3 regions of the Rhodovulum sp. BSW8 genome follow, and region 2 is predicted to be linked to each of the others. Evidence: riboswitches for the same ligand, from Rfam matches in the RefSeq annotation. Region 2 holds a riboswitch; each other region holds the start of a gene.
The links. Region 2 has a riboswitch for thiamine pyrophosphate ahead of thiB (thiamine ABC transporter substrate binding subunit). Riboswitches for the same ligand answer to the same signal wherever they lie in the genome.
Positions count from the first base shown of each region.

Region 1 (6,046 bases), on a different contig from region 2:
GCGCCACGCCGCTGAGCCGCCGCTTCGACTGACCGGCCCCGCCCCAAGGGGGTCCGTCAGACCGGGAGGTTCCTCAGCGCAAAGAAATGGTCGGTCGGCCCATGACCGTGCCCGACCGACAGCGCCGCCGCGCCCATAATAGCGGCGCGGGTATAGGCGCGCGCCGCTTCGGCCGCAGGGCGCATCTCGCCCGTCCGGGCAAGCCAGGTCGCCAGCGCCGACGAGAGGGTGCAGCCGGTGCCATGGGTGTTGGGGCTGTCGATCCTCGGCCCCTCGAACCAGACCCGCCCGGTCGGGTCCAGCAGCAGATCGGGGCTGTCCGAGCCGGACAGATGGCCGCCCTTCAACAGAACGGCGCGCGGCCCCAGCGCCAGAAGCGCCTCGGCCTGGGCCTCCATCCCAAAGCGGTCTTGCGCCTCGGGACGGCCCAGAAGGTCGGCCGCCTCGGGCAGGTTCGGCGTGATCGCGGCGGCCATCGGCATCAGATAGGCCGAAAGCGCGGCCACGGCCTCTTCGGCCAGCAGCCGGTCGCCGCCCTTGGCCACCATCACCGGGTCCAGCACCACCGGCGCGTCGAGCCCGGCCAGCGCCCCGGCCACCGCCTCGACGATGGCGGCCGAGCCCAGCATGCCGATCTTGACCGCGTCGATGCGGATATCCTCGCGGATCGCGCGGATCTGGTCGGCGACCAGGGCGGGCGCCACCAGCTCTGCCCCGCGCACCCCCTGGGTGTTCTGGACGGTCAGGGCCGTGATCGCGGCCATGCCATAGCCGCCATTGGCGCCGATGGCCTTCAGATCGGCCTGAATCCCGGCCCCGCCCGAGGGGTCGGACCCGGCAATCGACAGGATATTGGGGATCATGCGCTTCTCCAGGCTTCGGCCAGGGCGCGTGCCGCCGCCGCCGGATCGGGCGCGGCGGAAATCGCCGACACCACGGCCATGCCATCGGCGCCCGCCGCCTTGACACCGGCCGCGTCCGCGACCCCGAGCCCGCCGATCGCGACGCAGGGCAGGGTGGTCCTGGTCACGATCCGCCCGAGCCCCTCGACGCCCAGCGGGGCCGCGTGATCGGGCTTGGTCGCGGTCGCATGGACCGGGCCGACGCCCAGGTAATCGACCGCATCCGGGGGGATGGCGTCGAGCTGAGCCAGGGTCTCGACCGACAGGCCAAGCAGCCGCCCCGGTCCCAGGGCCTTGCGCAGCGCGCTTGGGGCGCCGTCGGACTGCCCCACATGGAGCCCGTCGGCCCCTGAGGCCAGCACGACCGCCAGCCGGTCGTTGACGATCAGCGGCACGCCGCGCCGGGTCAGATCCGGTTTCAGCTGCCGGGCGAGCGCGATCAGATCGCTGTCGCTGGCCTGCTTGTCGCGCAACTGCACCATGCTGGCGCCGCCCCGGACCGCCGCCATCACCAGATCCGGCGTGGCGCCGTCGGGGGTGACGAAATAGACGGCGAGCGTCTTGCGGTTCATGAGGGCTCGACCCGTGCGCCGAGGTCCAGCGCCTCGGGCGTCATGGCGTGCAGCGCGTCGAGCAGCGCGACCGCAAAGCTGCCGGGACCGGATGCACCCCTGGCCGCGATTTCGCCTGCCAGCCCGAAACAGGCCAGCGCCGCGACCGTCGCCTCGGCGCGATCGGCGCCCTCGACCGCCACGAAGGCCGCGACCAGCGCGGTCAGCGAACAGCCCAGCGCGGTGACCTTCGGCATCATCGGGTCGCCATTGGAAACGCGCCAGGCGCGGGTGCCGTCGGTCACGTAATCGACCGGCCCGGTGACCGCGACCACCGCCCAGCTGCGCTGGGCGAGGGCCCGCGCCGCCGCCTCGGCCGCCTCGACCGGGTCGGCGCTGTCCGCGCCCTTGCCGCGCGTGGCGGCCCCGGCCAGCGCAAGGATTTCGGACGCATTGCCCCGGATGACTGCGGGCTCCAGCGCGAGAAGATCGCCGCAAAGCGCCTGACGGTACGAGGTTGCGCCAACCGCCACCGGGTCGAGCACCCAGGGCAGCCCCGCCGCCCGCGCCGCCCCGGCCGCGGCCTTCATGCCGGCGGCCCAATGCGGCGAGGGGGTGCCGATATTGATCGAGAGCGCCTGCGCCAGCGGCGTGAATTCACGGGTTTCCTCGGCCGCGTGCAACATCGCGGGCGAGGCACCCGCCGCCAGCAGCACATTCGCGGCGGTGTTCATGGCGACGAAATTGGTGATGCATTGCACCAGAGGCGCGCGGTCGCGCATCGCGGCAAGATGGGCGCCGGGCGTGGGGCTTGCGGTTTGGCTCGGGGCGCCGGTCGGGGTCTCTGTCGCGCTGGGCATGGCTGTCCTCCCCTGGCATCGGACGGCCGCATCGGCCCGCTTTCGGGCCCGGCACGCGACTTCCTCCGCCAGCATGATCTGGTTCAGGTTCTAAGGGTGCTTCTCAGCCCGGGCAGATCCGGACGCCCCTGTCACGGGATCCACCAAACCACGTCCGGGCGCGGATGAAAAGGCCCCGGGTGAGGGCCGCGCTTGCACGCGGGGGACGCGGCTGCCAGAAGACGGGCACCCCCCACGGGGGCGGATCGGATGAAGGGATGGCGGGCGATGACAGAGCATGATGTTGCGGCGGGCCGCGAACGGGCCGGGCTGGGCCGCGCGTGACGCCCGCGGCGCGGATCGCGGCGGCGGCCGAGCTGCTCGATGCCTGGCGCGAGGGCGCTCCGGCCGAGAAGCTGCTGACCACCTGGGCGCGGCAGAACCGCTTTGCCGGCTCGAAGGACCGGGCCGCGATCCGCGACCATGTCTTCGATGCGATCCGCTGCGCCCGATCCTTCGCCGCGCTGGGCGGCGCGGCGACGGGGCGCGGCATGATGCTGGGCGCCCTGCGCGCCGAGGGCACGGACCCCGGGACGGTCTTCACCGGCGAGGGCCACGCCCCGGCGCCGCTGTCCGAGGCCGAACGCGCGCCCATGCCCGGCCTGGCGGATCTGCCCGAGGCGGTCGCCTGCGACTGTCCCGAGGCGCTGGAAGAGATGCTTCGCGACAGCCTCGGCCCGGCCTTCCGCCCGGTGATGGACCTGCTGCGGCACCGCGCGCCGGTCTTCCTGCGGGTCAATCTGCGCCGCAGCGGCCGGGACGAGGCGGCGGCTCAGTTGGCGGGGGAGGGGATCGAGACCCGGCCGCATGCGCTTTCGCCCACCGCGCTTGAGGTGACGGCCGGGGCGCGGCGCGTCCAGCAGTCGCGCGCCTTTGCCGACGGCGTGGTCGAACTGCAGGATGCGGCTTCGCAGGCGGTGGCCGATCTGATGCCGCTGGATGCTGGCGCGCGGGTGCTCGACCTTTGCGCGGGCGGCGGCGGCAAGACGCTGGCCATGGCCGCGCGCGGGACGGCCCGGCATTACGCCCATGACGCGGCCCCGCAAAGGATGCGCGATCTGCCCGACCGGGCCGCCCGGGCGGGAATCGCGGTGACCTGCCTTGACGGCGCGGATCTCGACGAGGCAGCGCCCTTCGACCTGGTGCTCTGCGACGTGCCCTGTTCGGGCAGTGGCGCCTGGCGGCGAAGCCCCGAGGCCAAATGGCGCACGACCCCCGACGATCTGGCCCGGCTGACCGCGCTGCAGGCGGGCATTCTCGACCGGGCCGCAGCACTGGTCGCGCCGGGCGGGCATCTTGGTTATGCCACCTGCTCGCTCCTGTCGGCCGAGAACGACGCGCAGGTCGCGCGGTTTCTTGCCAATACGCCGGGCTGGACCGAGGTCGCCGAGCGGCGCCTGACCCCGCTTGATGGCGGCGACGGATTCTATGCGGCGGTGCTGCGGCGGGGCGATGGCTGACAAGGGTTACGCTGCGTTATCCGGCGATCCCGTGCCGCCGGGTCATCTCGGGCGGGTCGCATTAACCTTCGATTAATAGCTGTGGAGAAAGAGTGGGCAAGACGCTCTTTCCGGGAGGCCTCATTGTTGCGTTTCGTGCCCGTTCTGGTGACTGTCCGGCGATCCGCGGCGGCCCATGCCGACCGCGCCTGGGTCGCTTTGGCGCTTGGGGTTCTGCTGGTTGCGGCGGCCTGGACATCGCCCTGGCCCGGGCTTTTCGCGCCCTTGCTGACGGCGGGCAGCACGCTGGCCTGCCTGGCCGTGCTGCTGCGCCTCTTCGGGCGGCCGGTGTCGGACATCCCCTCGGACCGGTTGCGGCGGCTCTGCGCCAGTGCGCCGGGCGCGACACTGGTCACCGATTCCGAAGGTTGCGTGCTGATCGCAAGCCCCGAGGCGCTGCGCCGTGTCGCGGCGGTGCGCGGCCAGCCGGTCGCGGACGCCCTGCAGGCGTTCTTTGCCGATCCGGGTCACGCCGTCGCCGACCTGATCTCGGCCGCCGCCCGGGGCCTTCCGGCCTCGGCCCAACGTACGTTGGCCTCCGGGCCGCTTCGGATCGCCGTCGAACGCGCCGGGTCGGGGCTGTTTCTCTGGCGGCTCGAGTCCTGTGCCGCCGACGGGCCGGAAATCGCGCTGCCGATGGTCCGGCTCGATCCGGTCGGGCGTCTCGCGGTCATCAACGCCGCGGCCCGCGCGCTGATCGGGCAAAGTCCCGACAGCGTGGCGGCCTTGCTGGGCGGCGCATCGGACGAGACCGAAGAGGTGATGGTCGAAACCCCCGAGGGGCCGAGCCGCCGCCGCCTGGTGCAGCTGCGCATGGCCGATGGCGGGCGCGAATTCTATATCCTGCCCGAGGCGGCCGGGGCGCGGGCCGCGGAGGCGCCCGAAGGGTTCCTGGACGCGCTGCCGGTCGCTCTCCTGCAGCTCGACATCGACGGCACGGTGCGGCTGTCGAATGCCCGGGCGAACAAGCTGCTGGGCGCCTATGCCGGCGAGGCGTTGAACCTCTGCGACCGACTCGAAGGGCTGGGACGGTCGGTCGGCGACTGGCTGGCCGATGCCGCCCAGGGTCGCGCCCCCAACACCGCCGAAGTGCTGCGTGTGGCCCGCGATGACCGCGAGCTTTTCGTGCAGGTGGCGCTGGCGCGGATGGGCGGCGGCGGTCTGGTCGCGGTGCTGCATGACGTGACCGAGATGAAGACGCTGGAGGCGCAATTCACCCAAAGTCAGAAGATGCAGGCGATCGGCCAGCTGGCGGGCGGGGTGGCGCATGACTTCAACAACCTGCTGACCGCGATTTCGGGACATTGCGACCTGCTGATGCTGCGCCATGACGCGGGCGATCCCGATTACGGCGATCTGGTGCAGATCCACCAGAACGCCAACCGCGCGGCGAGCCTCGTGGGCCAGCTTCTGGCCTTCTCGCGCAAGCAGACGCTCAGCCCCGAGGTGATGGACCTGCGCGACACGATGGGCGAACTGGCCCATCTGCTGGACCGGCTGGTGGGCGAGAAGGTGCGCCTGAGGATGCGCCATGCCGAGGCGCTGCCGCCGATCCGCGCCGACAAGCGCCAGCTGGAACAGGTGGTGATGAACCTCGTGGTCAATGCCCGCGACGCGATGCCCGAGGGCGGCGAGATCCGGCTGGAAACCGAGGCGGTGCAGCTGAGCACCGAGTTGCAGCGCGACCGCGCCGTGGTGCCGCCCGGCCCCTATGCGATGATCCGCGTCCGCGACGAGGGGCATGGCATTCCGCCCGACCGGCTGACCAAGATCTTCGAGCCCTTCTATACGACCAAGCGCCCCGGCGAGGGCACGGGGCTGGGGCTGTCGACCGTCTATGGCATCGTCAAGCAGACCGGCGGCTTTGTCTTTGTCGACAGCACGGTCGGGCAGGGCAGCTGCTTTTCGGTCTACCTGCCCGCCTATGCCGGCGAAATCGGCCCGGCCGCGCCCCGGCGCGAGCAGGGCACGGTCGAGGACCAGCCCGGATCGGCGGTGGTTCTGCTGGTGGAGGACGAGGCGCCCGTGCGCTCCTTCGCGGCCCGCGCGATGCGGATGCGCGGCCATACCGTGCTGGAGGCCGAAAGCGGCGAGGAGGCCCTTGAAAAGCTCTCCGATCCCGATCTCAAGGTCGATGTCTTCGTCAGTGACGTGGTGATGCCGGGTCTCGACGGGCCGGGCTGGGTCAGCAAGGC
Region 1 is NZ_QNVX01000005.1:286,916-292,961, forward strand. It holds gene DSD19_RS03610 (M1 family metallopeptidase) at 1-32, shown strand, start outside; gene thiD (bifunctional hydroxymethylpyrimidine kinase/phosphomethylpyrimidine kinase) at 57-863, opposite strand; gene thiE (thiamine phosphate synthase) at 860-1,474, opposite strand; gene thiM (hydroxyethylthiazole kinase) at 1,471-2,313, opposite strand; TPP riboswitch at 2,357-2,453, opposite strand; gene DSD19_RS03630 (RsmB/NOP family class I SAM-dependent RNA methyltransferase) at 2,634-3,812, shown strand; gene DSD19_RS03635 (ATP-binding protein) at 3,948-6,046, shown strand, end outside.
Region 1: linked by a shared signal. The riboswitch ahead of thiM (hydroxyethylthiazole kinase) and the one ahead of thiB (thiamine ABC transporter substrate binding subunit) in region 2 are both predicted to bind thiamine pyrophosphate.

Region 2 (6,046 bases):
CGCCCCGGACCTGAGCCTGATGGCGAAGGCCCGGGCGGGCTTCCACGGTCCGCTTGGCACCGGCCTGTCGCAGTTCTTCAACGGCATGGGCGGACCCGAATACATCACCTCCTACCTGCTCGCCTTCAGCGACGAGACCAAGGAAGAGGCGGGGACGCTTTATTACGAGAACTCGGTCTTCTCGACCGGCTGGAGCGCGATGCCGCCCCAGCTGTTCGGTGATGATGTGGAATATGCCGACGGGACCGAGGCGACCATGGAACAGGAGGCCAAGGACGTTGCGGCCTTCCTGATGTGGACGGCCGAACCGAAACTGATGGCGCGCAAGGAGGCGGGCGTGATCTCGGTCCTGTTCCTCGGCGTGCTGACCGTGCTGCTCTATCTGACGAACAAGCGTCTCTGGGCCCCCTACAAGCCCAAGAAGAACGTCTGATCGCCGGACCTCCGGTTGACGGAAACGCGCCCTTCGGGGCGCGTTTTTCGTTTGTACTCCGGTTTGCGCAACGGTTTGCGCATTGGGCCGCCGACCGTGCCCCGGACCGGGCGTGTCATGGGTATTTTCGCCAAGAAGAAGCGAAAGGCGCGATCAGCCCAGATAGGCGCGCAGCGCGGGCGGCGGGTCGGCCAGAAGCTTGGCCGTCGCCCGGGGCGCATGGGCGCGACCTTCCGCGACCAGGATCGTCTGATCGGCGATGGCGCGGGCATCGGCCGGGTCGTGGGTGACGAACAGGACGGTGGCGCCGGTCTCGCGCGCCAGTTCGGCCACGAGATCGAGCATCCCGGCCTTGAGCGCGGGGCCGAGCGCCGCGAAGGGCTCGTCCAGCAGCATCAGCGGCCGGTTGCGCAACAGCATCCGGGCCAGCGCCACCCGGCCGCGCTGGCCGCCCGACAGCGCCGCCGGTTTCCGGGGGCCGAGTCCGGCCAGCCCGACCCGGGCGAGCGCGGTTTCGACCGCGCGGGTCTGGTCCCGGTCGAGCCGAAGGCCGGGGCGAAGGCCGAGCCCGACATTCTGGGCGGCGGTCAGGTGAGGAAAGAGGTTGTTGTCCTGAAAGAGCACCGAGAGCGGCCTGTCGCCTGGCGCGAGCGGGCCAAGATCGGTGTCCATCCAGAGCACCCGGCCCCGGTCGGGTGCAAGAAAGCCCGCGATGGTGTCGAGGATGGTCGACTTGCCCGCGCCTGAGGGGCCCAGCAGCGCCACGATCTGCCCCGGCGCGACCGTCAGGTCCGCGGTGAGAGAGAACCCGCCTTGAAGGATCGCAAGGCGTTCAAGGCTCAGCATGGGCGCGTCCTCCGCGGTCGAAGATCCAGAAAAGCCCAAGGCTGAGGGCCAGCAGCAACAGGGCGGCGGCGGCCGCGCTGTCCATCCGGTAGGCCGCCATCAGCCCGTAAAGCTGCAGCGGCAGGGTGGCATGGCCCGGGTCGGAAAACAGCGCGATCACGCCCAGATCGCCCATCGAGAGCGCGGCCGACAGCCCCAGCGTGAACCCGATGGGTCGCCTGAGGCGCGGCAGCAGCATCAGCTTGAGCCGCGCGCGCCCGGCCATGCCGAGGCTGTCGGCAAGGCGGCCATGGTTGCGCTCGGCCTCGGCCACGGCGGGCACCAGGGCGCGCAGCGCGAAAGGCAGGCTCATCGCGGCATTGACGGTCGCGGTGACCGGCAGGGCAAGAATTCGCGGATCGGCCAGCGGGTAAAGCAGGATGAAAAGCCCGGTGCCCATCACCAGCGGCGAAGCGGCGATGGTGAGCGTGCCCGCGGCCTGCACCGCCCGGCCGCGAAGGCCCTTGAGCCGGTCGATGGCGATGGCCATCGGCAGGGCCAGCGCCAGTGTCAGCGCGGCCGAGCCAAGCGCCACGGCAAGCGAGCGCAGCGCGGCGGAATAGACCGAGGCGGGCAGGCTGGCCCATCCCGGCAGGCCGCGGAAGGCCACCATGACAAGCGGCAGGATCAGGAACAGCGTTGCCAGCGTCAGGCTGGCCCCGTCCTGCAGCCGGAGCCAGCGCCCGTTTGTGCCAAACTGCGGGATCGGGCGGCCGAGCCCCGGGCCGAAGGCGCCCGGCACGGCGATGGCGAAGGCCGCCAGCGCGGCCGCGACCGAGACCCCGACCTGGATCAGCGCCAGCCAGGCGGCGCGGCCGAGGTCGAAATCGAAGCGGAAGGCCTGATAGATCGCCAGCTCGACCGTCGTCGCGCGCGGCCCGCCGCCCAGCGTCAGGGCGACTGCGAAGCTGGTCAGACAGATCAGGAACACGACAAGGAAGGTGCCGGGCAACACCTCGCGCAGCATCGGGCGTTCGATATGGGCGAAGTGCGCGGCCGGGCCGAAGCCGAGCGCGGCCGCAAGCCGGAAGCGTTCGGCCGGAATGGCCAGCCAGCCCTGAAGCACCAGCCGTGTGGCGAGCGGCAGGTTGAAGAAGACATGGGCCAGCACTACGCCGCCCGGCCCGTAGATGTCGATGGGGCCAAGCCCAAGAGGCGCAAGGGCGGCCGACAGAAGGCCGTTGCGGCCGAACACGGCCAGAAGGCCCATCGCCGCGACGATCACGGGCAGGATGAAAGGTGCGCCGAGAAGGGTGATCAGAAGCCCCCTGCCGGGAAAGCGGCGCCGGGCCAGCGCCCGGGCCACGGGCACCGCCAGCAGGGTGCTGAGCGCGGCCGAGGCCAGCGCCTGCAAAAGCGTGAAGCGCACCGCCGCCAGATCGGCAGCGCCCAGCCGGGCGGCCCCTTCCGCCCGCCAGGCGACGGCCGCGATGGTGCCAAGCGCGAGCGCCAGCGTCACTGCGGCGGCGCCCAGCCCCAGCCCGGTCGCGATGCCTAGCGGCTGAGCGCGTCGCGCCATTCGGCCAGCGCCTCGTCCCGCACCTCGGCTGCCTCGTCCGCCGGGAAGATCAGCGCGGTTTCGGGCCGGATCAGCGTCTGGTAGCCCGCGGGCAGCCCGGCTTCGGGAGTGACCGCCGGATACATCCAGTTGGTCGTGGGGATCGCCGCCTGGAAGGGTTCTGTCAGCATGAAGTCGAGGAATTGCCGTGCCAGTTCCGGCTGGTCGGACGAGGCCACGATGCCCGCCACCTCGATCTGCAGGTAATGGCCCTCGTCGAAACGGGCGGCGGCCTTGGTATAGTCCTCTTCGGCGATCAGGTGATAGGCGGGCGAGGTGGTGTAGGACAGCACCATGTCGGCCTCGCCGTCGATGAACATGCCGTAGGATTCGGTCCAGCCCTTGGTCACGGTCAGGATATGCGGCGCAAGCCCCTCCCAGATCTCGGGCGCGCGGTCGCCATAGGCGGCCTTGACCCACAGCAGCAGCCCCAGACCGGGGGTCGAGCTGCGCGGGTCCTGGATCACGATCTTCAGATCCTCGGGCGCGGCGATCAGGTCCTCGAAACTGGCGGGCGGCTCGGGCAGGCGGGTCTTGTCGTAGACGAAGGCGAAATAGCCCCAGTCATAGGGCAGGAACAGCGGGTCCTCCCAGCCGACCGGCAGGTCTAGCACGGCGTCGTCGCGGCCATGCGGCGCGAACAGCCCGGTCTCGGCCGCGGCGGCGGTGAGGTTGGTATCGAGCCCCAGCACGACATCCGCGTCGGTCCGGTCGCCTTCCAGCCGCAGCCGCGCCAGCAGCGCCGCGCCATCGCCCGCAGGCACGAAGGTCAGATCGCAGCCGCATTGGGCTTCGAAGGCGGCTTCGACGATCGGACCGGGACCCCATTCGGTCACGAAGCTTTCATAGGTGTAGACGGTCAGCTCGGGCCGCTCGTCCGCCGCTGCGGGCAGGGCGGACGCGGCCAGCGCAGCGGCAAATACTGTGAAACGCATGGTCCTCCTCCAAAGATGGGGGCGGACGGGCAAGGGTGGAAATCTGTCCATGGGCCTTCCCTCCGCCGGTTCTAACCGGTTCAGGTTCAACGGGTTCGCGGGTCGCGCATCTCAGCCCCATGGGGCACCCCGAGGTGAGGGTCACGCTAGCGCCCCGCCGCGCGGTCCGCAAGCCAAACTCAGGTCCTGTCCCGCGCGCCCTGGGCAAACCCCTTGAGAGGCGGGCGCCCGGCGGCTATGCCCATAAGCCAAAGGAGATCGTCCCCATGAGCCAAGAATGAGCCTGAACACCTTCGGCCATCTGTTCCGCGTCACCACCTGGGGCGAAAGCCACGGGCCCGCGCTTGGCGCCACGGTCGATGGCTGCCCGCCCGGCATCGCGGTCGACGAGGCGATGCTGCAGCACTGGCTCGACCGCCGGAAGCCCGGGCAAAGCCGGTTCACCACCCAGCGGCAGGAACCCGATGCGGTCGAGATCCTGTCAGGCGTCTTCGAGGGGCAGACCACGGGCACGCCGGTGCAGCTGATGATCCGCAACACCGACCAGCGGTCGAAGGATTACGGCGACATCGCGCAGAAGTTCCGGCCCGGCCATGCCGATATCACCTACTGGCAGAAATACGGCATCCGCGATTATCGCGGCGGCGGCCGGTCCTCGGCGCGCGAGACCGCGGCGCGGGTGGCGGCGGGCGGCGTGGCGCGGGCCGCGCTGGCTTCGCTTGCGCCGGGCCTGAAGATCACCGGCTACATGGTGCAGATCGGTCCCCATGCCATCGACCGCGCGCGTTTCGATGCCGATCAGATCGAGCGCAACCCGTTCTGGGCGCCGGATGCGCAGGCGGCGTCGGACTGGGAAAGCTACCTTGACGGGCTCCGCAAGGCCGGCAATTCGGTCGGCGCGGTGGTCGAGATCGCGGCCTCGGGTGTGCCCGCGGGCCTAGGCGCGCCGATCTATGGCAAGCTCGACACCGATCTGGCGGCCGCGATGATGAGCATCAATGCCGTGAAGGCGGTCGAGATCGGCGAGGGCATGGCGGCCGCGGCCCTGACCGGGGTCGAGAATGCCGACGAGATGACCATGGGGCCCGACGGACCGGTCTATGCCTCGAACCATGCCGGTGGCATCCTCGGCGGGATCTCGACCGGGCAGGATGTGGTGGTGCGCTTCGCCGTCAAGCCGACCTCGTCGATCCTGACGCCCCGGCGCACGGTGACGGTTGCGGGCGAAGAGACCGAGATCGTCACCCGGGGACGCCACGACCCCTGCGTCGGCATCCGCGCGGTGCCGGTCGGCGAGGCGATGGCGGCCTGCGTTCTCTTGGACCATCTGCTGCTGCATCGCGGTCAGGTGGGCGGCAATCGGGGCCGGATCGGCTAGCGCGTCGGAGGCGGTTCGCCGCAGGTCGGGCAGGCCGACCGTGTTGCGAGAACCGCGTTCGCCCCTCGCCGATGGCGGCTGCGACATGCTCTGAAAGCGATTTGTCGGTGATCGCAGGACAGCCTGGCGGTTTCGAAGGCCGTCCGGTGCGAGCTCTGCAGCCGGAGGGCCGATGGGGGAGAGGCGTCGCGCAAGCATGTCGCCACGTCCGTCTTTCGTATCTTTGTCATTTGCGGGTCCCAGGTCCGGCCTGCGGCCGCCACCGACGGTCAGGTTCGGCACGGGGCACGCTCCGCTGCAAAGGGGGGGTGGGGCTATCGGAGATGGGGCGGCATTCTCTCGCTGGAAACGCCGCCGGAAATCCGCAAGGCGCCCCACGATTGATCCGTCGCGGAGCAATTTCCGGACTTAATTTTTAAATTCATATGATTAGGTTTCAGGTGGTGGGCCGAGAGGGAATTGAACCCCCGCTGTCGATGGGTGTAAACCATCCGCTCTACCCCTGAGCTATCGGCCCTCCGGGCGGAAGATGCCCTGGCGCATCATGTGCATGGTCCGTCATGGCGTCGGTCCACCACAGGGTGCGCCGCGCGGTCTAGCCGGTGATGCGCGATGGCGCAAGCCCGGGCGTGGTCCACGGCTGGGGCGGTTTCCCGGGCGGTGCCCGCGTTCGGGGGGCTTGGCGGCCGATCCTGACTGGTACGGGCGGTGGGGGGCAGCCCCATAATTTCATAAATAAAACAGGATTTTAAGCCATCCTCAACGCGCTTTATAGGGTCTTGCCGGACCTTGTCGTGGTTCGCACCCCCATGAAGACGCGACACGATCCTCCTATCGCAACCCAACACGCAGTGTTT
Region 2 is NZ_QNVX01000032.1:39,865-45,910, forward strand. It holds gene DSD19_RS14035 (cytochrome c1) at 1-433, shown strand, start outside; gene DSD19_RS14040 (ATP-binding cassette domain-containing protein) at 587-1,279, opposite strand; gene DSD19_RS14045 (thiamine/thiamine pyrophosphate ABC transporter permease ThiP) at 1,266-2,837, opposite strand; gene thiB (thiamine ABC transporter substrate binding subunit) at 2,813-3,811, opposite strand; TPP riboswitch at 3,852-3,953, opposite strand; gene aroC (chorismate synthase) at 4,089-5,189, shown strand; tRNA gene DSD19_RS14060 (tRNA-Val) at 5,631-5,706, opposite strand.

Region 3 (6,046 bases), on a different contig from region 2:
CAAGGGGCAGCAGGCGGGGGCCGGCATGGTCCGGCCCCCGTCTTCGATACGTCCGCCGGCGCTATTCGGCAGGGGTCAGCCCGTTGGGGCAGGTTCCGGCCTCGGCTTCGGCCGCGTCGCGGATGTCCTGGCTGATCTTCATCGAACAGAATTTCGGTCCGCACATCGAACAGAACTGCGCCTCCTTGTGGGCGGCCTTGGGCATGGTCTCGTCATGGAAGGCGCGCGCCGTGTCCGGGTCGAGCCCCAGATTGAACTGATCCTCCCAGCGGAAGGCAAAGCGCGCCCGGCTGAGCGCATCGTCCCGCGCCTGCGCGCCCGGATGCCCCTTGGCCAGATCGGCGGCATGGGCGGCCAGCTTGTAGGTCACGACCCCGGTCTTGACGTCGTCGCGGTCGGGCAGGCCCAGATGCTCCTTGGGCGTGACGTAGCACAGCATCGCGGTGCCGAACCAACCGATCATCGCGGCGCCGATGGCCGAGGTGATATGGTCATAGCCCGGCGCGATGTCGGTCGTGAGCGGCCCGAGCGTGTAGAACGGCGCCTCGTGGCAATGCTTCAGCTGCTCGTCCATATTGGCCTTGATCTTGTGCATCGGCACATGGCCCGGCCCCTCGATCATCACCTGACAGTCCCTGGCCCAGGCGACCTGCGCCAGCTCGCCCAAGGTCCGCAGCTCGGCGAATTGCGCCTCGTCATTGGCATCGGCGATCGAGCCTGGCCTGAGCCCGTCGCCCAGACTGAACGAGACGTCATAGGCGCGGCAGATGTCGCAGATCTCCTCGAAACGCTCGTAGAGGAAGGACTCGCGGCCGTGATGCAGGCACCACTTGGCCATGATCGAGCCGCCCCGGCTGACGATGCCGGTCACGCGCCGGGCCGTCAGCCCGATCATCCCGCGTCTCAGCCCGGCATGGATGGTGAAGTAATCGACCCCCTGCTCGGCCTGCTCGATCAGCGTGTCGCGGTAGACCTCCCAGCTGAGATCCTCGGCCACGCCGCCGACCTTCTCCAGCGCCTGGTAAAGCGGCACGGTGCCGATGGGCACGGGCGCGTTCCGGAGGATCCAGTCGCGGATGTTGTGGATGTTGCGGCCGGTCGAGAGGTCCATCACCGTATTGGCGCCCCAGCGGATCGCCCAGACCATCTTCTCGACCTCTTTCTCCATCGAGGAGGTGATGGCCGAATTGCCGATATTGGCATTGACCTTCACCTTGAAGGCGCGGCCGATCACCATGGGTTCAAGTTCGGGATGGTTGATATTGGCCGGGATGATCGCCCGGCCCGCAGCGATCTCGGCGCGGACGAATTCGGGCGTCACCAGATCGGGGATCTCGGCGCCGAAGGGCTCGCCGTCGCGGGGCTGGGCCGCGCTGCGGCCCTCGTTCTCGCGGATCGCGGCGAATTCCATCTCGGGGGTGACGATCCCGGCCCTTGCATAGGCCAGCTGGGTGATCGCCCGCCCAGCCGTCGCCCGAAGCGGCTCGGGCCGCCGCGGAAAGGCCGGCACGAGCCGCGCGCCTTCGGCAAAGCCATTGTCGGCGGCGGTCACGTCGCGGGCCGGATAGGTCTCGGCCTCACCGCGGTCGCGCGCGAAGGGGATCCGCACCGGCGCAAGCCCTGCGGCGATGTCGATCCGCGCCCCGGGGTCGGTATAGGGGCCCGAGCTGTCATAGACCGTCACCGCCCCCTCGCCGGTCGCGATCCGGCGCAGCGGCACCCGGATCGGGTGGATCTCGCCGCACAGGTAAAGCTTTTCCGAGGCGGGCAGCGGCCCCAGCGTGATCTGCGGAACGGTGTCGGGTCTGTTCATCTTCGTCTCCTCAGTTGACCTGACGAGACCCAGACGGATGATGAGGCAGAAAGCGGGGCCGTTGGCCCGAACGACCTTGACGGTCCGGGGGGCCTTGCGGCCCGGGGGGCGGGATCTTGCGGCATGCCCCTCGGTCTTCCTACGCCAGTCTCAACTGGGTCAGGTTCGAAGGGTCGCGTCACCGGGGTTTCCCCCTGTCAGCCTCTCAGTCCCCTTAGCGGGACTCCCCTGACGTGGGACGAGGTATCGCAAAGCCGGGCGAGTCTGTCAAACCCGGGCCGCCGAAGGGTCAGACCGCGTCGCCGGGCGGCGCCACGCGCGCGCCCGAGGCCGTCAGGATCATCTGCCCGTCCTCCTTGTAAAGCGGCCCGGGCGGCAACCGGTCGAGCAGATCGAGCACCGTCTCGGACGGACGGCAGAGCCGCACGCCCCTGGGGCTGGCCACGATGGGCCGGTTGACCAGAACCGGATGCGCGATCATCGCGTCCAGCAAGGCGTCGTCCGGCACGTCCTCACCCAATAGCCCAAGCTCGGCCGCGGGCGATTTGGTCCGGCGCAGCGCCGCGCGCGGTGTCAGACCGGCGGCCGCGAACAGCGCCAGCAGCTGCGGCCGGGTCCAGCCCTCGGCCAGATAGTCGATGACAACCGGCTCGGTCCCCGACCGGCGGATGATCCCGAGCACATTGCGCGAGGTGCCGCAGTCGGGATTGTGGTGAATGACGATCATGCGAGGTCTCCGGCAAAGCGCGCCCGGGTCCGGTTCGCGAAGGCCACCAGCGACAGCATCACCGGCACCTCGACCAGCACGCCGACGACCGTCGCCATCGCCGCCCCGGAATTGAGCCCGAAGAGGCTGATCGCCACCGCGACCGCCAGTTCGAAGAAGTTCGAGGTGCCGATCATCGCGCAGGGCGCGGCGATCCGGTGCGGCACCTTCAGCGCCCAGGCCGCCCCGTAGGCCAGCGCGAAGATCCCGTAGCTCTGGATCAGGATCGGCACCGCGATCAGCGCGATGGCGCCGGGCTGGGTCAGGATGCGGTCGCTTTGCATCCCGAAGAGGATCGCCACGGTCGCGATCAGCCCGACCGTCGAGACCGGCTTGACGCGGGCGGAAAAGCCCGCGATGGCGGCCGGGCTGCCCAGCAGGCGCCGGGTCAGCAGCCCCGCGGCCAGCGGGATCACGACATAAAGCAGCGTGGCCAGCAGCAGCGTTTCCCAGGGCACGGCGATCTCGGACACGCCCATCAGAAAGGCCACGATGGGCGCGAAGGCCACCACCATGATCAGGTCGTTCACCGAGACCTGAACCAGCGTGTAGGTGGAATCGCCCCGGGTCAGCTGCGACCAGACGAAGACCATCGCCGTGCAGGGCGCGGCCCCCAGCAGGATCAGCCCGGCAGTGTATTGCGCCGCATCTGCGGGGGCGATCCAGGGGGCGAAGACATGCTCGAAGAACAGCACCGCCAGCGCCGCCATGGTGAAGGGCTTGACCAGCCAGTTGATCGTCAGCGTGATGAACAGCCCCCGGGGCGCCCGCGCCACGTCCCGCACCGCGCCCAGATCGACCCCAACCATCATCGGATAGACCATGGCCCAGATCAGCACCGCCACCACGAGGTTGATCGAGGCGACCTCGGCCGCAGCGATGCCCTGCACCAGCCCCGGCGCAACCAGGCCCAGCACCAGCCCGACACAGATGGCGGCAGCGACCCAAAGCGTCAGATAGCGTTCGAACCGGCCAAGGGGTCCGGGCTCGGCGGAGGAGGGCGCGGCGGTCATGTCAGCCTCATTTCGTAAATTCTCGAATTATCGTTTCATAGCCGCGCGGCCGGGTCTGGTCAAGCATCGTCATTTCGAGTAGGACCGAAATATGGATCAGATAACCGCCAAGGACGCCTTCGCTGCCCTTGCCCATGAGACCCGCCTGTCGGTCTTTCGCCTGCTGGTCAGGCAGGGTCCCGGAGGCCTGCCCGCGCTGGAAATCGCCCGCCGCCTGGGCGCCCCGCCCTCGACCCTGTCGAGCCATCTGGCCAGCCTCAAGCGCGCCGGGCTGCTGAACGCCGAACGCCGCCACCGCCAGATCCTCTATGCCGCGAACCTCGCCGCAGTGAACGACATCGTGCGCTTTCTGCTGGAGGACTGCTGCGGCGGCGACCCGGCCGCCTGTGCCGGCATCGGCGGCGTGATCCTGCCCGCCCGGGCCACTCCCTCGGACGCGTGACGCGACCCCTGAACGGGGGCGCCCCAGCCGCCGGATTGGTCCCATCACAGCCGTGACAAGAGCGGCCATTGGCCCGATCTCCGCCAGGTTGCGGCGGCGATTCGCTGGGAAAATCAGCGGCTTGCCTCTTCCTTTGTCATCGCCGCCCGGCGGCCGACAGGCTGCACCGGCTTTTCGAAACGTCTGGCGGGCTTTGCCACCGGCATTCACGCGCCTGTCGCGCAGACGTCATCGAACCGTCTCATGTCCTGCCTATCGACCGTCGCATGGCCTTTTTTTGGCCATACTTCCACCACGGGACTGACAGGATTTTTCTCATGAAACGCACTCTTGGGGCGATTGCCCTGGGCCTGATCTCGATGGCGCCCGCCCATGCCGCCACCCTTTACAACACGCTCAGCGGCGAAGCCCCGCTGATCATCGCCCACCGCGGCGCCAGCGGTTATCTGCCCGAGCACACGCTGGGCGGCTACGAACTGGCGTTGCAGATGGGCGCCGACGTGATCGAGCCCGATCTGCAGACGACCGCAGATGGCGAGCTGGTCGCGATGCACGATTCGACGCTGAACCGCACCACCAACATCGAGGCGCTGTTCGCGCCCCGCAACGGCGGTTACCGGGTGTCGGATTTCACGCTGGCCGAGATCAAGACCCTTACCGTCGAGCCCACTGGCGCCACCGCCTCGACCAGCTATGACGGCTTCACCCCCTCGATGGCCGCCCCCTACAAGGTGCCGACCTTCCAGGAAGTCATGGATCTGGTCAGCGCCTACAACGCCACGACCGGCAAGGAAATCGGGATCTATCCCGAGGCCAAGACCCCCAACAGCCTGGCGATGAACCAGCAGATCCTTCAGGAAATGAAGGCCAACGGCTTCGACGGGTCGGTGCAGAACACCTTCATCCAGACCTTCAGCCATGAGGGCGCGCGCCAGCTGGCCGATCTGCAGGTCGAGATGGGCATGGACAACGCCATCGCGGCCCTGGGCTATGCTCGGCAGCTGGGCGACGGCTTCGGTGTCTATGACGCGACCACCGGCACCACCACTTCGCTGGAAGACCTCGCGACCTTCGCCGACGGTCTGGGGCTGAGCCTCAGCGGCGCGCTCAGCGCCGACTTCATCGCCGCCGCCCATGCGCTGGGCCTGACCGTCCATGGCTGGACCTTCCGTCCGACCTCGGACGAGGCCGCCTGGGACATGTTCCTGCCCTGGATCGAAGCCGGGATGGACGGGTTCTTCACCGATTACAGCCTGCGGGGCGTCGAGGTGCTGGACCGCTACGAGGCCGCGGAAGTGCCGGTTCCGGCGACCCTGCCGCTCATGCTGGCGGGCCTGGGCGGGCTCGCGATGCTGCGCCGCCGCCGCGCCGCGGCCTGAGCGACCCTTTGCGAACCGACGCGGGGCGCCTCTTGCGGGGCGCCCCGGCAGGCCCGGCCGGGCCCCCTCAGGCGGTTTCGGCCGGAGCGAGCGTGGGATAGTCGGTCAGGCCATGGGCCCCGCCGCCATACATCGTGTTCCGGTCGGGCTCTGCCAGAACGGCATCGCGCCGCAGACGCTCGACCAGATCGGGGTTCGAGATGAAGGGCCGCCCGAACGCCACCATGTCGGCCGCCCCGCTTTCGACCGCCGCCAGCGCCGAGGCCCGGTCATAGCCGTTATTGGCGATATAGGGGCCGTCGAACAGCGCCCGCAATTCCGGGATGCCGCGCCCCTCGGGCCAGTCGCGCGGGCCGCCGGTCTGGCCCTCGACCATGTGCAGGAAGGCCAGGCCAAAGCGGTTCAGGCCCGAAATCGCCTGCGAGAACAGCGCGAACGGGTCGCTGTCAGCGATGCCGTTGGCGTTCGAGAACGGGCTCAGCCGCAGCCCGGTCCGGCCCGCGCCGATCTCGTCCGCGACCGCCTCGACCACCTCGAACAGGAACCGGCAGCGGTTCTCGATCGAGCCGCCATAGGCATCGGTCCGATGATTGGTGCCGTCGCGCAGGAACTGGTCGATCAGATAGCCGTTGG
Region 3 is NZ_QNVX01000007.1:102,034-108,079, reverse strand. It holds gene thiC (phosphomethylpyrimidine synthase ThiC) at 62-1,813, opposite strand; TPP riboswitch at 1,933-2,053, opposite strand; gene DSD19_RS06415 (arsenate reductase family protein) at 2,103-2,540, opposite strand; gene arsB (ACR3 family arsenite efflux transporter) at 2,537-3,592, opposite strand; gene DSD19_RS06405 (helix-turn-helix transcriptional regulator) at 3,684-4,034, shown strand; gene DSD19_RS06400 (glycerophosphodiester phosphodiesterase family protein) at 4,352-5,413, shown strand; gene DSD19_RS06395 (alkene reductase) at 5,481-6,046, opposite strand, start outside.
Region 3: linked by a shared signal. The riboswitch ahead of thiC (phosphomethylpyrimidine synthase ThiC) and the one ahead of thiB (thiamine ABC transporter substrate binding subunit) in region 2 are both predicted to bind thiamine pyrophosphate.